DNA from 2 places in the Actinosynnema sp. CA-299493 genome. Region 2 is predicted to be linked to the other one. Evidence: predicted binding sites of a transcription regulator. Region 2 holds the regulator's gene; the other holds the start of a gene.
What was found. Region 2 encodes HspR, which represses chaperone genes until heat shock. Its sites were predicted from a motif close to ANNTTGAGTNNNNNNNACTCAANNT; they were not measured.
Positions count from the first base shown of each region.

Region 1: a site for HspR is predicted at 4,000-4,024, ahead of lon (endopeptidase La). Genes of this name have one in related genera too.

Region 1 is NZ_CP191993.1:7,921,251-7,928,970, reverse strand. Features, by position in the region: gene ACQPYE_RS33675 (YbhB/YbcL family Raf kinase inhibitor-like protein) at 1-332, opposite strand, end outside; gene ACQPYE_RS33670 (polysaccharide deacetylase family protein) at 531-1,358, shown strand; gene lon (endopeptidase La) at 1,608-3,989, opposite strand; gene ACQPYE_RS33660 (SAM-dependent methyltransferase) at 4,143-4,943, shown strand; gene ACQPYE_RS33655 (patatin-like phospholipase domain-containing protein) at 4,951-6,882, opposite strand; gene ACQPYE_RS33650 (CatB-related O-acetyltransferase) at 7,000-7,644, opposite strand; gene ACQPYE_RS33645 (TetR/AcrR family transcriptional regulator) at 7,718-7,720, shown strand, end outside.
Region 2 is NZ_CP191993.1:9,154,702-9,162,421, reverse strand. Features, by position in the region: gene dnaK (molecular chaperone DnaK) at 1-1,067, shown strand, start outside; gene grpE (nucleotide exchange factor GrpE) at 1,064-1,816, shown strand; gene dnaJ (molecular chaperone DnaJ) at 1,835-3,007, shown strand; gene ACQPYE_RS39765 (heat shock protein transcriptional repressor HspR) at 3,004-3,432, shown strand; gene ACQPYE_RS39760 (hypothetical protein) at 3,461-3,709, opposite strand; gene ACQPYE_RS39755 (alpha/beta fold hydrolase) at 3,689-4,366, shown strand; gene ACQPYE_RS39750 (FAD-binding oxidoreductase) at 4,518-5,621, opposite strand; gene ACQPYE_RS39745 (VOC family protein) at 6,123-6,503, opposite strand; gene clpB (ATP-dependent chaperone ClpB) at 6,690-7,720, shown strand, end outside.

The DNA of each region.
Region 1 (7,720 bases), 1.2 Mb from region 2:
CTGCGCACGTGGAACGCGCCGGCGGGCAGCGCGTCGTCCGAGGCGCCGGCGCCGGTGTCGAGCGAGGTGACGGACGCCGGGACGTTCACCACGACCCAGTGCCAGAAGCCGGAGGGCGTCGGCGCGTCCGGGTCGAAGCAGGTGACCACGAAGCTCCTGGTCTCCTCCGGGAACCCGGTCCAGCTCAGCTGCGGCGACGTGTTGCCGCCCTCGAACACGTGCGCCTCCGCCAGCGGTTGGCCGTCGGACACGTCGGTCGAGCTGAGGGTGAACGACGCCACCTGCGGCAGCAGCGCGTAGGGATCGGGCGCGACGGGGCGTTCGAGGCTCATCGGGTCCTCCACACGTGATCTTGCGGGACAGACCCGCACGACCCTATCGCCGGGGTGGGACGGGCGCAGGGAGGGCGTGCCCGAGAGATCGGGAGCGGGGTGATGCTCGAACCTGTGAGCAACCTGAAGGTTCCTCGTGACGTCTCCATCGGGTGAGCGTCGCCCGGGCGGGTGGCGCCCGTTCGAGGGGGAACACGGATGAGACCCAAGGGAGTGGCGGTCCTGGCCGCCGTCGTCGCGGTGGTGTGCGCGTGCTCGTCGCAGCCGGCAGCTCGGCAGGTTCCGTCGACCACGGCCGGCACGACGACCACGACAGCCGCGACGACGACCACCACGCCGCCGACGGCCGTGCCCGGCCCCGGCGGGACCACCATTCCCGTGTTCCAGCACCCCTACGCCTTCGGCACGCCGCAGCAGCCCGTGCCACCGGTCGTGGACGGCATGGTGCCGGTGGTGCGGCGGATCGAGACCGACCGGCCGTACGTGTTCATCACGATCGACGACGGAGCCGTCCGTCACCCGGCCGCGGTCGAGTTGATGCGCAAGAGCGGCGTCGAGCCGACGTTGTTCCTGAACTCGAAGCACGTGGACGGATACGCGGACTACTTCAAGGGGTTCGACGGCCTCGCGACGGTCCACGCGCACACGGCGACGCACCCCGACCTGACGGGCACGTCGTACGACTTCCAGCGCGGGGAGATCTGCGGCAACGCGGAGCTGCTCCGGGTGCAGCTCGATGCCCGGCCGAAGCTGTTCCGGCCGCCGTTCGGCAACTTCGACCAGACGACGCGGCGGGCGGCGGCGGACTGCGGGTTCACGGCGTTGGTGATGTGGACGGCGGCGGTGAACGACGGTGTCGTGCAGTTCCAGGCTGGTGGTCGGTTGAACGCGGGCGACATCGTGCTCATGCACTTCCGGCACACGTTCGCGGAGGACTTCCTGGCGTTCTTGGAGCGCTGCAAGCTGGACGGGTTGACGCCGGTGGTGCTGGACGACTTCTTGGCGGAGCCCAAGGCGGAGGTGTGAGGCGGAGGGGTGAGGCGGAGGAGTGAGGCGGAGGCGGGGGCGGTCAGCGAAGCGATGTGAGTGGGGGAGTGGTGGTTGGGGCCGGCTCGATGTGACATGGGGCCCTTACGGGCACTCCAGGCAGGCCAAAGCCGGCAGGCCCGGCGGATAAAGCGCCCGCCAAGCCTGCCGGCTTCGACCAGCCTAAAGCACCCGAACCCATGTCAAATCGGGCCTCGGTGGGGGTGCGGCGGTTTGTTGTGGGTGTTGTTAGGCGGCGGCGGTGGTCGTGGCAGTGGTCGTAGTGGTGGTGGTGGTGTTGGTGGCTGGTTCGAGGGCTAGGTCCAGGGCTTCGCGGACGTCGGCGACGAGGTGGACGGTCAGTTCGGCCAGGACGGAGTCCGGGACGTCGTCGAGGTCCGGTTCGTTGCGTTGGGGCAGCAGGACCGTGGTGATGCCGGCGCGGTGGGCGGCGAGCAGTTTTTGCTTCACGCCGCCGATCGGCAGGACGCGGCCGGTGAGGGAGACTTCGCCGGTCATGGCGACGTCGGAGCGGACCGGGCGGCCGGAGAGCAGTGATGCCAGTGCCGTGGTCATGGTGACGCCGGCTGATGGGCCGTCCTTCGGCACCGCGCCGGCCGGGACGTGGATGTGGACGCCGCGATCCGCGAGCACTTCGGCCCGTTCGTCGTTGGAGCGCAGGTAGGAGAGGGCGATCTGGGCCGACTCCTTCATCACGTCGCCCAGTTGGCCGGTCAGGGTGACGCCGGAGGCGCCGGTGCCCGGGGAGGCCAGTGACGCCTCGACGAAGAGGACGTCGCCGCCGGCTCCGGTGACGGCGAGACCTGTCGCGACGCCGGGGACGGCGGTGCGCTCGGCCGATTCCGGGGTGTGCTTGGGGGAGCCCAGGTAGGTCCGGAGGTTCGGGATGTCGACGGTGACCGGCAGGGTGGTCTCGTCCAGGGCGACGCGTGCGGTCACCTTGCGGAGGATGCGGGCCAGCGAGCGCTCCAGTTGGCGGACGCCTGCTTCACGGGTGTACTCGCCGGCCAGTTTGCGCAGCGACGGTTCGGTGATCGTGACGTCCTCGGCGGTGAGGCCGGCGCGTTCGACCTGGCGTGGCAGCAGGTGGTCGCGGGCGATGGTGACCTTCTCATCCTCCGTGTAGCCGTCGAGCCGGACCAGTTCCATGCGGTCCAGGAGGGGGCCCGGGATGGATTCCAGGACGTTGGCGGTGGCGAGGAAGACCACGTCGGAGAGGTCGAGCTCGACCTCCAGGTAGTGGTCGCGGAAGGTGTGGTTCTGGGCTGGGTCGAGGACTTCGAGGAGAGCGGCGGTGGGGTCGCCCCGGTAGTCCGCGCCCACCTTGTCGATCTCGTCCAGGAGGACGACCGGGTTCATCGAGCCTGCCTCGGAGATGGCGCGGACGATCCGGCCCGGCAGCGCGCCGACGTACGTGCGGCGGTGGCCTCGGATCTCGGCCTCGTCGCGGACGCCGCCGAGGGCGACCCGGACGAACTCGCGGCCCATGGCGCGGGCGACGGACTCGCCGAGGGAGGTCTTGCCCACGCCGGGAGGACCGACCAGGGCCAGGACCGCGCCGGAACGGCGACCGCCCACGACGCCCAGGCCTCGGTCGGCACGGCGGCGGCGGACGGCCAGGTACTCGGTGATGCGTTCCTTGACGTCGTCCAGACCCGCGTGGTCGGCGTCGAGGACGGCGCGCGCGCCCGCGATGTCGTAGGAGTCCTCGGTGCGCTCGTTCCAGGGCATTTCGAGCACGGTGTCGAGCCAGGTGCGGATCCAGCCGACCTCGGGTGACTGCTCGGAGGTCCGTTCGAGCTTGTCGACCTCGGCCAGGGCGGACTTGCGGACGTTCTCGGGCAGGTCCGCGCCTTCGACGCGGGCCCGGTAGTCCTGCTCCTCGGTGGCGGGCTTGCCGTCGAGCTCGGCCAGTTCCTTGCGGATCGCGGCCAGCTGCTGGCGCAGCAGGAACTCGCGCTGCTGCTTCTCGACGCCTTCCTTGACGTCCTTGCGGATGGTCTCGGCGACGTCGAGCTCGGTCAGGTACTCGCGGCCCCACTCCAGCAGCTTCTCCAGCCGCTCGGTGACGTCGCTGGTCTCCAGCAGCCAGACCTTCTGCTCGTCGCTGAGGTACGAGGCGTAGCCGGCGAGGTCGGCGAGGGCGGACGGGTCGTCCACTTGCTGCACCGAGTCGACCACCTGCCACGCGCCGCGCTGCTGGAGGATCGTGGTGACCAGCCCCCGGTACTCGCGGGCCAGTTCGTGGGTGTGGTCGTCGGCCGGTGGTTCGTCCGCGACGGTCGCCTCGACCCACAGCGCCGCGCCGGGGCCGGTGGTGCCGGTGCCGATGCGCACCCGCTCGGTGCCGCGCACGACGGCCGCGCGCTCGCCGCCGGAAAGCCTGCCGACCTGCTCTATCAGGGCCAACGTGCCCACCTTGGCGTACTTGCCGTCCAGCCGGGGCACCAGCAGGACCTTCGACTGACCGCCCGTCGCCGTCGCGGCCTCGATCGCGGCGCGGGCCTCGGCGGTGGCGTCCGAGCCGCTGAGCCGGATCGGCACGACCATGCCCGGCAGCACGACCACGTCGTCCAGCGGCAGCACCGGCAGCACCAACGTCTCGCCCATGATCCCTCCAAAGTTGAGTCTGACTGGCTCAACCAAGATGAGCGCGGGATTGTTTCCGGTAGGTGTTCGCCCAGAGCGAGCGTCCATTCGGGGGTTGTGCCCGTTGTGCGACGCCGCGACGATCACGCCGTCGGCTGACGAGGAGATGTGCGCATGGAGCAGGCGAGCTGGGTTCCGTCTTCGGTGGACCTGGACCGGCCGAGCGCGGCCCGGATGTACGACTACTTCCTGGGCGGGTCGCACAACTTCGCGGTCGACCGGGAGGCGGCGAAGTCCGTCGAGCAGATCTTCCCCGGCATGTCCGGCGCGGCCCGGGCCAACCGGTCGTTCCTGCGGCGCGCGGTGCGGTACCTGCTGTCGCAGGGCATCGACCAGTTCCTCGACCTGGGTTCGGGCATCCCGACGGTCGGCAACGTGCACGAGATCGCCCAGCAGACCAACCCGCTGGCCCGGGTGGTGTACGCGGACGTCGAGCCGGTGGCCGTGGCGCACAGCACGGCGTTGCTGGCGGACAACCCGCTGGCCGCCGCGATCCAGGCGGACCTGCGTGACCCGGACTCGGTGCTGGACAGCGAGGAGGTCCGGACGATGCTCGACTTCGACCGGCCCATCGGCCTGCTGATGGTCGCCGTGCTGCACTTCGTGCCGGACGAGGACGAGCCGGCCGCGGCGATCGCCCGGTACCGGGACGCGCTCGCGCCGGGCAGCTTCGTGGCCATGTCGCACGCGAGCTGGGACGGCGTGTCGCAGGAAGGCCGGGAGAGCGGCGAGCAGGTCAACGCCATCTACCGCCGCACGGACAGCCCGCTGGTGCTGCGGACCGGTGCGGAGGTCGCTGCCTTCTTCGGTGGGCTGGAGGTCGTGGAGCCGGGCGTGGTGCCGTTGAGCGAGTGGCGCCCGGATTCGGACGACGCCTACATCAGCGCGTACGCCGGGGTCGGGCGGAAGGTCTGACGGTCGGTCACTCCGGCGGGGTCAGGCGGAGGTCCGGGTCGACCGGCGGCTCGCCGTCGAACGGGCCGTCGGGCACGGCGGCCAGCGCGTCGAGGGTGAGGCCGATCTCGCGCGCGTTCGGATCGGTGTCGGGCGGCGTGGTGAACCAGCCGTGCAGGTCCTCCGGGATCCGGTAGCGGGCGGTGAGGTCGCGGTACGGGGCGGCGCGGTCGCGGGACTGGTCGGCCAGTTGCCGGTACTCGCGCATGGCCAGGCGCATCCGGATCCAGCGGTAGCGGTCGGTCTTGGTCGAGCCGTCCTCGGTGAACCGGGTGCGCAGCAGTCGGCCGGCCTCCGCGCCGCGCTCGGCCAGGGCGCGGATCGTCTCCGGGCGCATGAAGAGGTTCGTGCCGCCCTCCAGGGCTCCGACGCGGACGTGCGCGATCCGGCCCCGGTAGCCCGGCAGGGCGGACTGCGTGGTGTCGCGCCAGTCGAGCATGGTGTCGAGGATCGCCGACGCGAAGTGCTGCACCAGGCCGATGCCCCGCCACGGCGTGCCGCTGGTGGACGAGTCCTGCTCGGGCAGCCAGACGTCCCGGTCGTCGCCCGGCGGGTACGACTGGAGGCTCAGGCCGAACGTCGGCCAGCGCGGCAGCAGGTTGTCGAAGAAGTGGATCGGGAAGTTGCTGGTGATGCCGCCGTCGGAGAACCAGTGGACGCGCGGCTCCGGCTCGGCGCGCACCAGCGGCACCGCGGCGATCAGGCCCGGCAGCGGCATGCTCATCCGCACGGCCAGCGCGACCGGCAGGTTCTTCGGCAGCACGTCGAGCGTCTCGGCGGGGTGCAGCGGGCAGTGGTGCGGTGTGGCGTCGTGGCCGAGCCGGTCGACGGTCCGCGGCGGCAGGACGGTCTTCAGGCACGTCGGGCAGAACAGCCACGCGGCCGTCGGCTCGGTGAACGGCAGGCGGTAGGGGCGACCCTCGGACAGGTCCGTCGTCATCAGGACCAGGTTGGTGGTCAGGTCGTCGAACATCAGGTCCTCGACGCCCGACAGGTCGTCCAGCACGTCGGCGATCCAGTCGCTCAACGGCGGCACGCCGGTCGACGCGGGCACGCCGCAGCGCCGGTCCCAGAAGTTGGGCCGGAACGCCCCGGTGCCCGGTACGAGTCCGAAGTGGACGGTGGTGGCCATCCGGTCGAGGTACCGCTTGGCGCTCGAACCGCAGGTGACCGCGACCGCGCTGACGAACGCGAACCCGAGCACCAGCCACCACACGGCGGCGGTGGCGGCGCTCGCCAGGCTCGGCGCCGTCCAGCGCGCGCCCAGGGCGACCGGGATCAGCGGGAGCACCAGGAGCAGCCCGGTGCCGATGCGGCGCAGCCACGCGTCCCGGCCGTTCGGCAGGACTCCCAGCACGATGCCGGGCACGGCGACGAGGACCGCGACGGTGAGGCTGATCAGCACCCAGGTCGGCGTGGCGCCCCACTCGATCGAGTGGAACCACAGCGTCGGACCGACGAGCCACAGCGCCAGTGCCAAGGCGAGGAAGACCCGTGCCCACCGACCGATCGCGCTGATCAGGGCGATGAGGAGGCAGGTGAGCGGGCTGCGTCCGGTGGAGTCGCGGCGTTGCATGGAGGCCGCCACGATCCGGTACAGCTTGCGGGTGTGCTCGCTGGGCTGGAAGAGCTGCGCCAGCCGCCAGCCGGGCGCGGCGAACCAGTCGACCACCTCCCCGAGCTTGCGGAAGCCGTCCTGCTCCCGGCCCTTCTCGGCGGCGGCGGTGAACGCGGCCCCGATCGCACCGGCCGACGCCCCGCCCAACGACCGGAACCGGTAGTGCCGGGCCAACTCCACGACCGCCAACGGGTAGACGACGCCACTGGCCGCCCCACCCCGCATGGTCAGGTCGCAGTACCGGTTGAAGTCCTCGGCCATGGCGAACCTCCCGGCGTCCATCGTCTCCTGGTGGCGGGCGGCGTGGCGCTAGACCAATCGGTTGTTCACGGGGGATTCACGCTGCGCGACCTGGTCGAGTCCGGGGAGGCCTCCGGGTTCGGCGAGCGACGTGGTCGGCTACCGGAGCCGGTCCAGCGCGATGCGCTCGACCTCGGCCGGCGTGCCGGACATGATCGTGCGGACGTGCTCGGTCACCAGCTCGATCGGCCAGTCCCACCACTTGGCGCGCAGCAGCCGGGCCACGTCCTCGTCCGGGTACCGCTGCTTCAGCGGCCTCGCAGGGTTGCCACCCACCACCGTGTACGGCGGCACGTCCGACGTCACCACCGAGCCGGTCGCGATGATCGCGCCGTCGCCGATCGTCACACCGGGCATGACGATCGAGTCGTAGCCGAACCAGACGTCGTTGCCGACGACCGTGTCGCCGCGCGTCTCCATGCCGGTCATCAGGTCCATCGTCCGCTCGGCCCACGTGCCGCCGAAGATCGTGAACGGGAACGTCGACACGCCGGTGTTGAGGTGGTTCGCGCCGGCCATGATGAACCTGGTGCCGGTCGCCAGGGCGCAGAACCTGCCGATGACCAGCTTCTCGGCCCCGTACCCGTAGAGCACGTTGCGCGTCTCGAACTCCAGCGCGTGCTCCGGGTCGTCGTAGTACGTGTACTCGCCCACTTCGATCGTCGGCGACGTCACCAACGGCTTCAGGTGCACGACGCGATCGGTGTGCGGCAACGGGTGCAGGACGGTGGGATCGGGGATCAACCCAAGCTCCTAACGCGACTGGTGTTGCGTTAGAGTGACACACCTGATCCCACCAGCACAACTGGAGTCGCCTGTG
Region 2 (7,720 bases):
CGGACAAGAACCCGCTGTTCATGGACGAGACGCTGTCGCGCGCCGAGTTCCAGCGCATCACCAACGACCTGCTGGAGCGCACCCGCGCCCCGTTCAACAACGTGATCAAGGACGCCGGCATCAGCGTCGGCGACATCGACCACGTGGTGCTGGTCGGCGGCTCCACCCGCATGCCCGCGGTGGCCGAGCTGGTCAAGGAGCTGACCGGCGGCCGTGAGCCCAACAAGGGCGTGAACCCGGACGAGGTCGTCGCGATCGGCGCCGCCCTCCAGGCCGGCGTGCTGAAGGGCGAGGTCAAGGACGTCCTGCTGCTCGACGTCACCCCGCTGTCCCTGGGCATCGAGACCAAGGGCGGCGTGATGACCAAGCTCATCGAGCGCAACACGACGATCCCGACCAAGCGCTCGGAGATCTTCACCACGGCCGACGACAACCAGCCGTCCGTGCAGATCCAGGTGTTCCAGGGTGAGCGCGAGTTCGCCCGGGACAACAAGAAGCTCGGCATGTTCGAGCTGACCGGCCTGCCGCCCGCGCCGCGCGGCGTCCCGCAGATCGAGGTCACCTTCGACATCGACGCGAACGGCATCGTGCACGTGTCCGCGAAGGACATGGGCACGGGCAAGGAGCAGCGGATGACGATCACCGGCGGCTCCGCGCTGCCGAAGGACGACATCGAGCAGATGATCAAGGACGCCGAGGCGCACGCCGAAGAGGACAAGCGCCGCCGCGACGAGGCCGAGGTCCGCAACCAGGCCGAGACGCTCGTCTACCAGACGGAGAAGGTCCTCAAGGAGAACGAGGACAAGCTCCCGGCCGAGGTCAAGGACAAGGTCTCCGCGGCCCTCGCCGAGACCACCGAGGCGCTCAAGGGCGAGGACATCGCCAAGATCCGCACCGCGGTGGAGAAGCTCGCCACGGAGTCCCAGTCCATCGGCCAGTCCCTGTACGCCAACTCCGCACCCACGGCCGACGCCGCGGGCGCCACCGGCGGCACCACCGCCGGTGACGCGCCGAAGGCCGACGACGTGGTGGACGCGGAGATCGTCGACGAGGACGAGAAGAAGTGACCCAGCCCGAAGAACAGCCACACGTGGTGGTGCACGACCGCAGGCGCGTCGACCCGGAGACGGGCCAGGTGCGGCCGAACGCGGCGGACGAGAACGCGCAGACCGACAACGCGCAGACCGAGGCGTCGCGGGTCGACGCCCCGGTCGGGTCGGACACCGGTTCGGCCGGCCCGACCGACGCGCCCGAGGCAGGTCCGGAAGTCGGTTCGGAGGGCGGCAAGCACGCCGCGCCCGAGCCGGCCGTGGCCGACGACCCGTCCGTCCAGCTGAAGGCCCAGCTCGACGAGCGGACCGCCGACCTCCAGCGGCTGACCGCGGAGTACGCCAACTACCGCAAGCGCGTCGAGCGCGACCGGGAACTGGTGATCACCACGGCCAAGGCGCAGGTGGCCGGCGAGCTGCTCGGCGTGCTCGACGACATCGAGCGGGCCGGCACGCACGGCGACCTCACCGGCGCGTTCAAGGCGGTGGCCGACAAGCTGGTCGGTGCGCTGCACGGCACCGGGCTCGAACCGTTCGGGCACGAGGGCGAGGAGTTCGACCCGTCCGTCCACGAGGCCGTGCAGCACGGCACCTCGCCGGACGTCAGCGGGCCGACCGTCACCGCCGTGCTCCGCCGCGGCTACCGGTTCGGCGAGCGCGTGCTGCGGCCCGCGCTGGTCGCCGTGACCGACCACGAGCCCGCCGCCGAGCAGCCCGTCGTCGACGGGACCGTCGACAAGCCGGTAGAAGAGCAGCAGCAGGACTGAGGAAGGGGGCGGCGTCCGTTGAGCGCTCGCGACTGGATCGAGAAGGACTTCTACCGCGAGCTGGGCGTCGCCTCCGACGCCTCGGCCGACGAGATCAAGAAGGCGTACCGGAAGTTGGCGCGGGAGCTCCACCCCGACGCCAACCCCGGTGACGCCAAGGCCGAGGCGCGGTTCAAGGCGGTGTCCGAGGCGTACGGCGTGCTGTCGGACACCGCGAAGCGCAAGCAGTACGACGAGGCCCGCCGCCTCTTCGCCGGAGGCGGCGGCTTCCCCGGCGGGTTCGGCACGGGCGGCGGCGGGTTCGACGTCGGCGACCTGTTCAGCCGCCAGGGCGCCCAGCAGCCCGGTGGCATGGGCGGGCTCGGCGACCTGCTCGGCGGCCTGTTCAACCGCCGGGGCGGCACGTCCGCGTCGGCCACCAGACCGCGGCGCGGCGATGACGTCGAGACCGACGTCCGGATCGACTTCACCGAGGCCGTCAAGGGCGCGACCGTGCCCATGCGGCTGTCCAGCCCGGCGACCTGCGGCACGTGCGCGGGTTCCGGCGCACGTCCCGGCACGTCGCCGCGGACGTGCACGAACTGCGCCGGCGCCGGGTTGGTCACCCGCAGCCAGGGCGCGTTCGCGTTCTCCGAGCCGTGCGCCGACTGCCGGGGCACCGGGCGGATCGTGGACGACCCGTGCCCGGAGTGCGCGGGCGACGGCGTGAGCACCAAGACCCGGACGCTGACCATCCGGATCCCGTCGGGCGTCGACGACGGCCAGCGGATCAGGCTGGCCGGGCAGGGCGAGCCGGGGCGCAACAACGGGCCCGCCGGCGACCTGTTCGTGCTGGTGCACGTCAACCCGCACCCGATCTTCGGCCGGTCGGGCAACGACCTGACCGTGACCGTGCCGGTGACCTTCCCCGAGCTCGCGCTGGGCACGACGTTGACCGTGCCGACGCTCGAGGGCAAGGTGACGTTGAAGGTTCCCGCGGGCACGGCCAGCGGCCGGGTGCTGCGGGCCAAGGGCAAGGGCATCGCGAAGCGCGACGGCCAGGTCGGCGACCTGCTCATCACGCTGAACGTCGCCGTGCCGAACAACATGGACGCCGCTGCCCGGGAGGCGTTGGAGCACTACGCGTCGGCGACGGCGAAGCACGACCCGCGCGCTGAGCTCAACGCCCTGTTGGAGAAGAGGTCGGTGTGAGCTTCCCGTTCCCGCCCGGCACCGACGAGGACACCCCGTTCTTCGTCATCTCCGTGGCGGCCCAGCTGTCGGGCCTGCACGCGCAGACCCTGCGTGCCTACGACCGGCTCGGCCTGGTGTCGCCGGGCCGCACGTCCGGCGGTGGGCGCCGGTACTCGATGCGCGACATCGTGCTGCTGCGGGAGGTGCAACGCCTGTCGCAGGAGGAGGGCGTGAACCTCGCGGGCGTGAAGCGGATCATCGAGCTGGAGAACGAGGTCGGCGCGCTGCGCTCCAGGGTCCAGGAGCTGACCGAGGAACTGGCCTCCGCCATGGCCGCGGCCGAGCACGCCGCCGCGTCGGTGCACGCGTCCTACCGCCGCGACCTGGTGCCGGTGCGGCACGAGACGGCGCTGGTCGTCTGGAAGCCGAACTCGAAGCGCTGACCGCGTGCTGCGTCGCCCAATAGGGTGATCATCGCGGCAAAGTGTACGGAAACACTGTTCCCGTACCTCGGTTAAGCATGAGGAACCCCGCGACCCCCACCCCCACTGCATCCCCTGCCTCCCCAACCTCCTCCTCGGCCACCGCAACCTCCCTGGCCTCCTCGATCACCGCAACCTGCTCGGCCTCCTCGATCACCGCAACCTGCTCGGCCTCCTCGACCACCGCGAACGCCGAACCCGCGCCAGACTGGACCCCGTGGACTACGTCTTCGTGCACGGCACCACCCAGTCGCCGGCAGCCTGGCGACCGGTGGAGGACCTGCTCCGCCAACGCGGCCACCGCACCGTGGCCGTGGACCTGCCGACCGACCGGCCGGAGCTGCGGGCCGTCGACTACGCCGCGATCGCCCGCGCCCAGGCGGGCGACGCGCTGGCCCCGATCCTGGTGGGCCACTCCGGCGCCGGCCTGCTGATGCCCGCCATCGCCCGGGCCCTCGGCGCCTCGCACCTGGCCTGGATCGCCGCGGTGATCCCGGGCCCCGTGTCACTGGCCGACGAGCTGGCCGCCGACACGGGCGAGATGTTCAACCCGGAGTGGCGCTCCCTCACCGAACCACCCACCGCGGACCCCGTGGTGGCCTCGTACTTCCTGTTCCACGACTGCGACCTGGCCGGTGTGCGGGCCGGGCTGGGCACCCTGCGCCTGTTCTACCCCGCGGCGACATACCGCGAGGTGCACGAGGTGCCGGACCTGCCGTCGACCTACGTCCTGCCGCGCGACGACCGGACGCTGCGGCCGTCGTGGATGCGCCGGGCCGCGCGCGATCGGCTCGGGGTCGAGGCGATCGAGGTCGACGGCGGCCACTGCCCGCAGACCAGCCGACCGGAGACGCTGGCGGCCGTGTTGGGCGCGGCGCGGCCTGCCCGACCCTGACGTGCCGGGAATCGGTCGTGATGGGCAGGGGACGTGCCGCGGAATCCGGTCGTGACGGGACGCGAGCCGGTCGTGGCGTGTCTGGTCGCGCTGGGCCGCCGAAGGTTCCGCGCGGCCCGGCGGCGAACGTGAAGAAGTTTCAGTAAGAGGGTCAGTCCAGCGTGAACGGGTCGTACTTGATCCGGTCGAGCGGGGTGCCGGCGACCAGCATCCGGGACACGGTGGCCCGGATCATGGACGGCGAGCCGCACACCAGCACGTCCCGGTCCTCCCACGCCCCGTAGCGCGTGACCACGTCGGCCAGGGTGCCCTGCTCGACGCCGCGCGCACCGGGGTCCGACTCCAGCACCGGCACGACGGTCAGCCACGGGTTGGTCATGGCGAACCGCTGGAGGTTGTCCAGGTCGTACAGGTCCTCGCGGCTCCGCCCACCCATGAACAGGTGCACGCGCGGGTTCTCGCCCCACTGCGCCATCTCGTCGATGATCGCGTGCATCGGCGCGACCCCGGTCCCACCGGCGACCATCAGCACGTCCCGCCCGGACTTCCGGTCGACGCTGAGCCGACCCATCGGCGGACCGAGGCGCCAGACGTCACCCGGCTGGGTGTGGCCGACGATCGACCGGCTGACCCACCCGCCCTCGACCGAGCGGATGTGGAACTCGATGATGCCGTCGTCACGAGGCGCGTTGGCGGGCGAGTAGTACCGCCACAGCCGCGCGCGCTGCGGCGTCTCGACGCTCACGTACTGCCCGGCGCGGTACCCGACCGGGTGATCCGGTTGCAGCCGCACGACCGCCAGGTCCCAGCTCACCCGCTGGTGGTCGAGCACGGTCGCGTGCCAGTAGGCCGGGCCGTCGTCGGCCGCCGCCGCCTCCTGCATCGCCCGCGCCATGATCGTGTAGGCCTCGGCCCACGCCATCTCGACCTTCGGCGTCCACGCGGGCCCGGCGAACTTCTTCACCGCCGCCAGCAACGCCGTGCCGACGGACTCGTAGTGCACGTTGACCACGCCGAACTTGCGGTGGTCACGCCCGAGTTGGCGCAGGAACGGGATCAGGTCGTCCGGCCTGTCCACCATCTGCACGACGTGGACCAGGGCGCGCAGCAGTCGGCTGCGCTGGACCTCCATGTTCACGGGGAACATCTCACGGGTCGCCGGCGCGAGGCTGAAGAGCATGCCGTAGAAGAACTTGGCAACCTCTTCGGCGCGCGGCTCCACCACCGCGAAGCTCTCCCGGATCATCCGCACCATAGCGGTGACACCAGGAGGAGGTTCGCGGTGTGGCGGGCTCGGGATGGGGCTCAACACGGCGTTCGCAGTCATGGTCCGGGCGCAGTCTCCACGTTTCTGGCGGCGCCAGCAAGGGCGCTACGTCCTCGTCAAGCTTCCATCCCCGACGAGGGGACACTAACCCGCCAACTGGCCGGTCGACTCCTTGATGCCACCTTCGAGTGCAGTGCAGTTACGGACGGTCGCGCAACGTTCCCGCAAACGGGTGGACATTCCCTTCCACGTATACCGAATCCAGCGCTTGCGGCCCACCGCCAGACGCACCACCCCTCACCGGACGTGGGCCGCACGACATCGTCAGGGTGGTCGTCCGGCGGTTCGGGGCCGAGGTTTCACCCTGGTGGCGGCCGGCCGGGCGCACCGGTGCGGTGGGCCGCAGTCGCCTGTGGATTCCCACCTGCGGATTGTGGACAACTCAGGCGCCGGTGTGGACAACCGGCTGCGACATGTGGGTGACGGGCGTCAGCCCTGCCCGGACCGCTCGGCTGCGCTGCGTTCAACGCAGAACTCGTTGCCCTCCGGGTCGGCCAGCACGACCCACCCCTTGCCGTCGGGACGGCGCATGTCGGACACGAGCGCGGCCCCGATCCCGAGCAGCCGCTCCACCTCGGCGTCACGGGTGGTGTCGGGCTGGAGGTCGAGGTGGACCCGGTTCTTCACCGACTTGGGCTCGGGCACCCGGATGAACAGCAGCCCGGGGCCGTCGGGCAGCGCGATGAGCACTTCGGGGTCGCCCGGGAAGTCCTCGTCGGTGAGCGGCTGCCCGGTCACCTGGCTCCAGAAGCCGGCCAGCTCGTAGGGGTCCCGGCAGTCGACGGTGATGTGGCGCACGAGTGAGGTCATGCGCTGATGGTCGCCGCCGGGGACGATGCGGCGCACGCGGGTTTCCGGCCGTCCGCCGGTCGTGGCCCACACCACACGACTTCCACCGGGTTGAGCGGAACTGGCTCAACTTTTCTGACGTTGTGAGGAATGATGGTCGGTGCGGAACGCGCCGGCCCCTGCGCACGACACCGACCGAGGTGAGGAATGGACGCTTTCAACCCGACCACGAAGACGCAACAGGCCGTGTCCGCCGCCGTGCAGGCGGCGACCATCGCGGGCAACCCCGACGTCGTCCCGGTCCACCTCCTCGGCGCGCTCCTGGCCCAGGGCGACGGCCTGACCGCGCCCCTGCTGTCCGCCGTCGGCGCGGACCCGAAGCAGGTGCACAAGGAGCTGGAACAGCTGACCAGGGCGCTGCCGGCGGCCAGCGGGTCGTCCGTGTCGGCGCCCCAGTTCTCCCGCGACGCGGCCCGCGTGCTGAGCAAGGCGCAGGAACTCGCCACCGAGATGGGTGACGAGTACGTGTCGACCGAGCACCTGCTGGTCGGCCTCGCCCACCACGGCGGCCAGGTCGCCGACCTGCTGCGCCGCCACGGCGCGCACCCCGAGGCGCTCAAGGAGGCGTTCGGCAAGGTCCGCGGCTCGGCGCGGGTCACCAGCCCGGACCCGGAGAGCACCTACAAGGCGTTGGAGAAGTACGGCGTCGACCTGACCGAACGCGCGCGCAAGGGCGAGCTGGACCCGGTCATCGGCCGCAACACCGAGATCCGCCGCGTGGTGCAGGTGCTGTCGCGCCGCACGAAGAACAACCCGGTGCTGATCGGTGAGCCAGGCGTGGGCAAGACCGCCATCGTGGAGGGCCTGGCCCAGCGGATCATCGCCGGCGACGTGCCCGAGAGCCTGCGCGGCAAGAAGGTCGTCGCGCTCGACCTCGGCTCGATGGTGGCGGGCGCGAAGTACCGCGGCGAGTTCGAGGAGCGGCTGAAGGCCGTGCTCAAGGAGATCACGGACTCCGCGGGCCAGGTCGTCACGTTCATCGACGAGCTGCACACGATCGTCGGCGCGGGCGCGACCGGCGAGTCCGCCATGGACGCCGGCAACATGATCAAGCCCATGCTGGCCCGCGGCGAGCTGCGCATGGTCGGCGCGACCACGTTGGACGAGTACCGCGAGCACATCGAGAAGGACGCCGCCCTGGAGCGCCGCTTCCAGCAGGTCTTCGTCGGCGAGCCGTC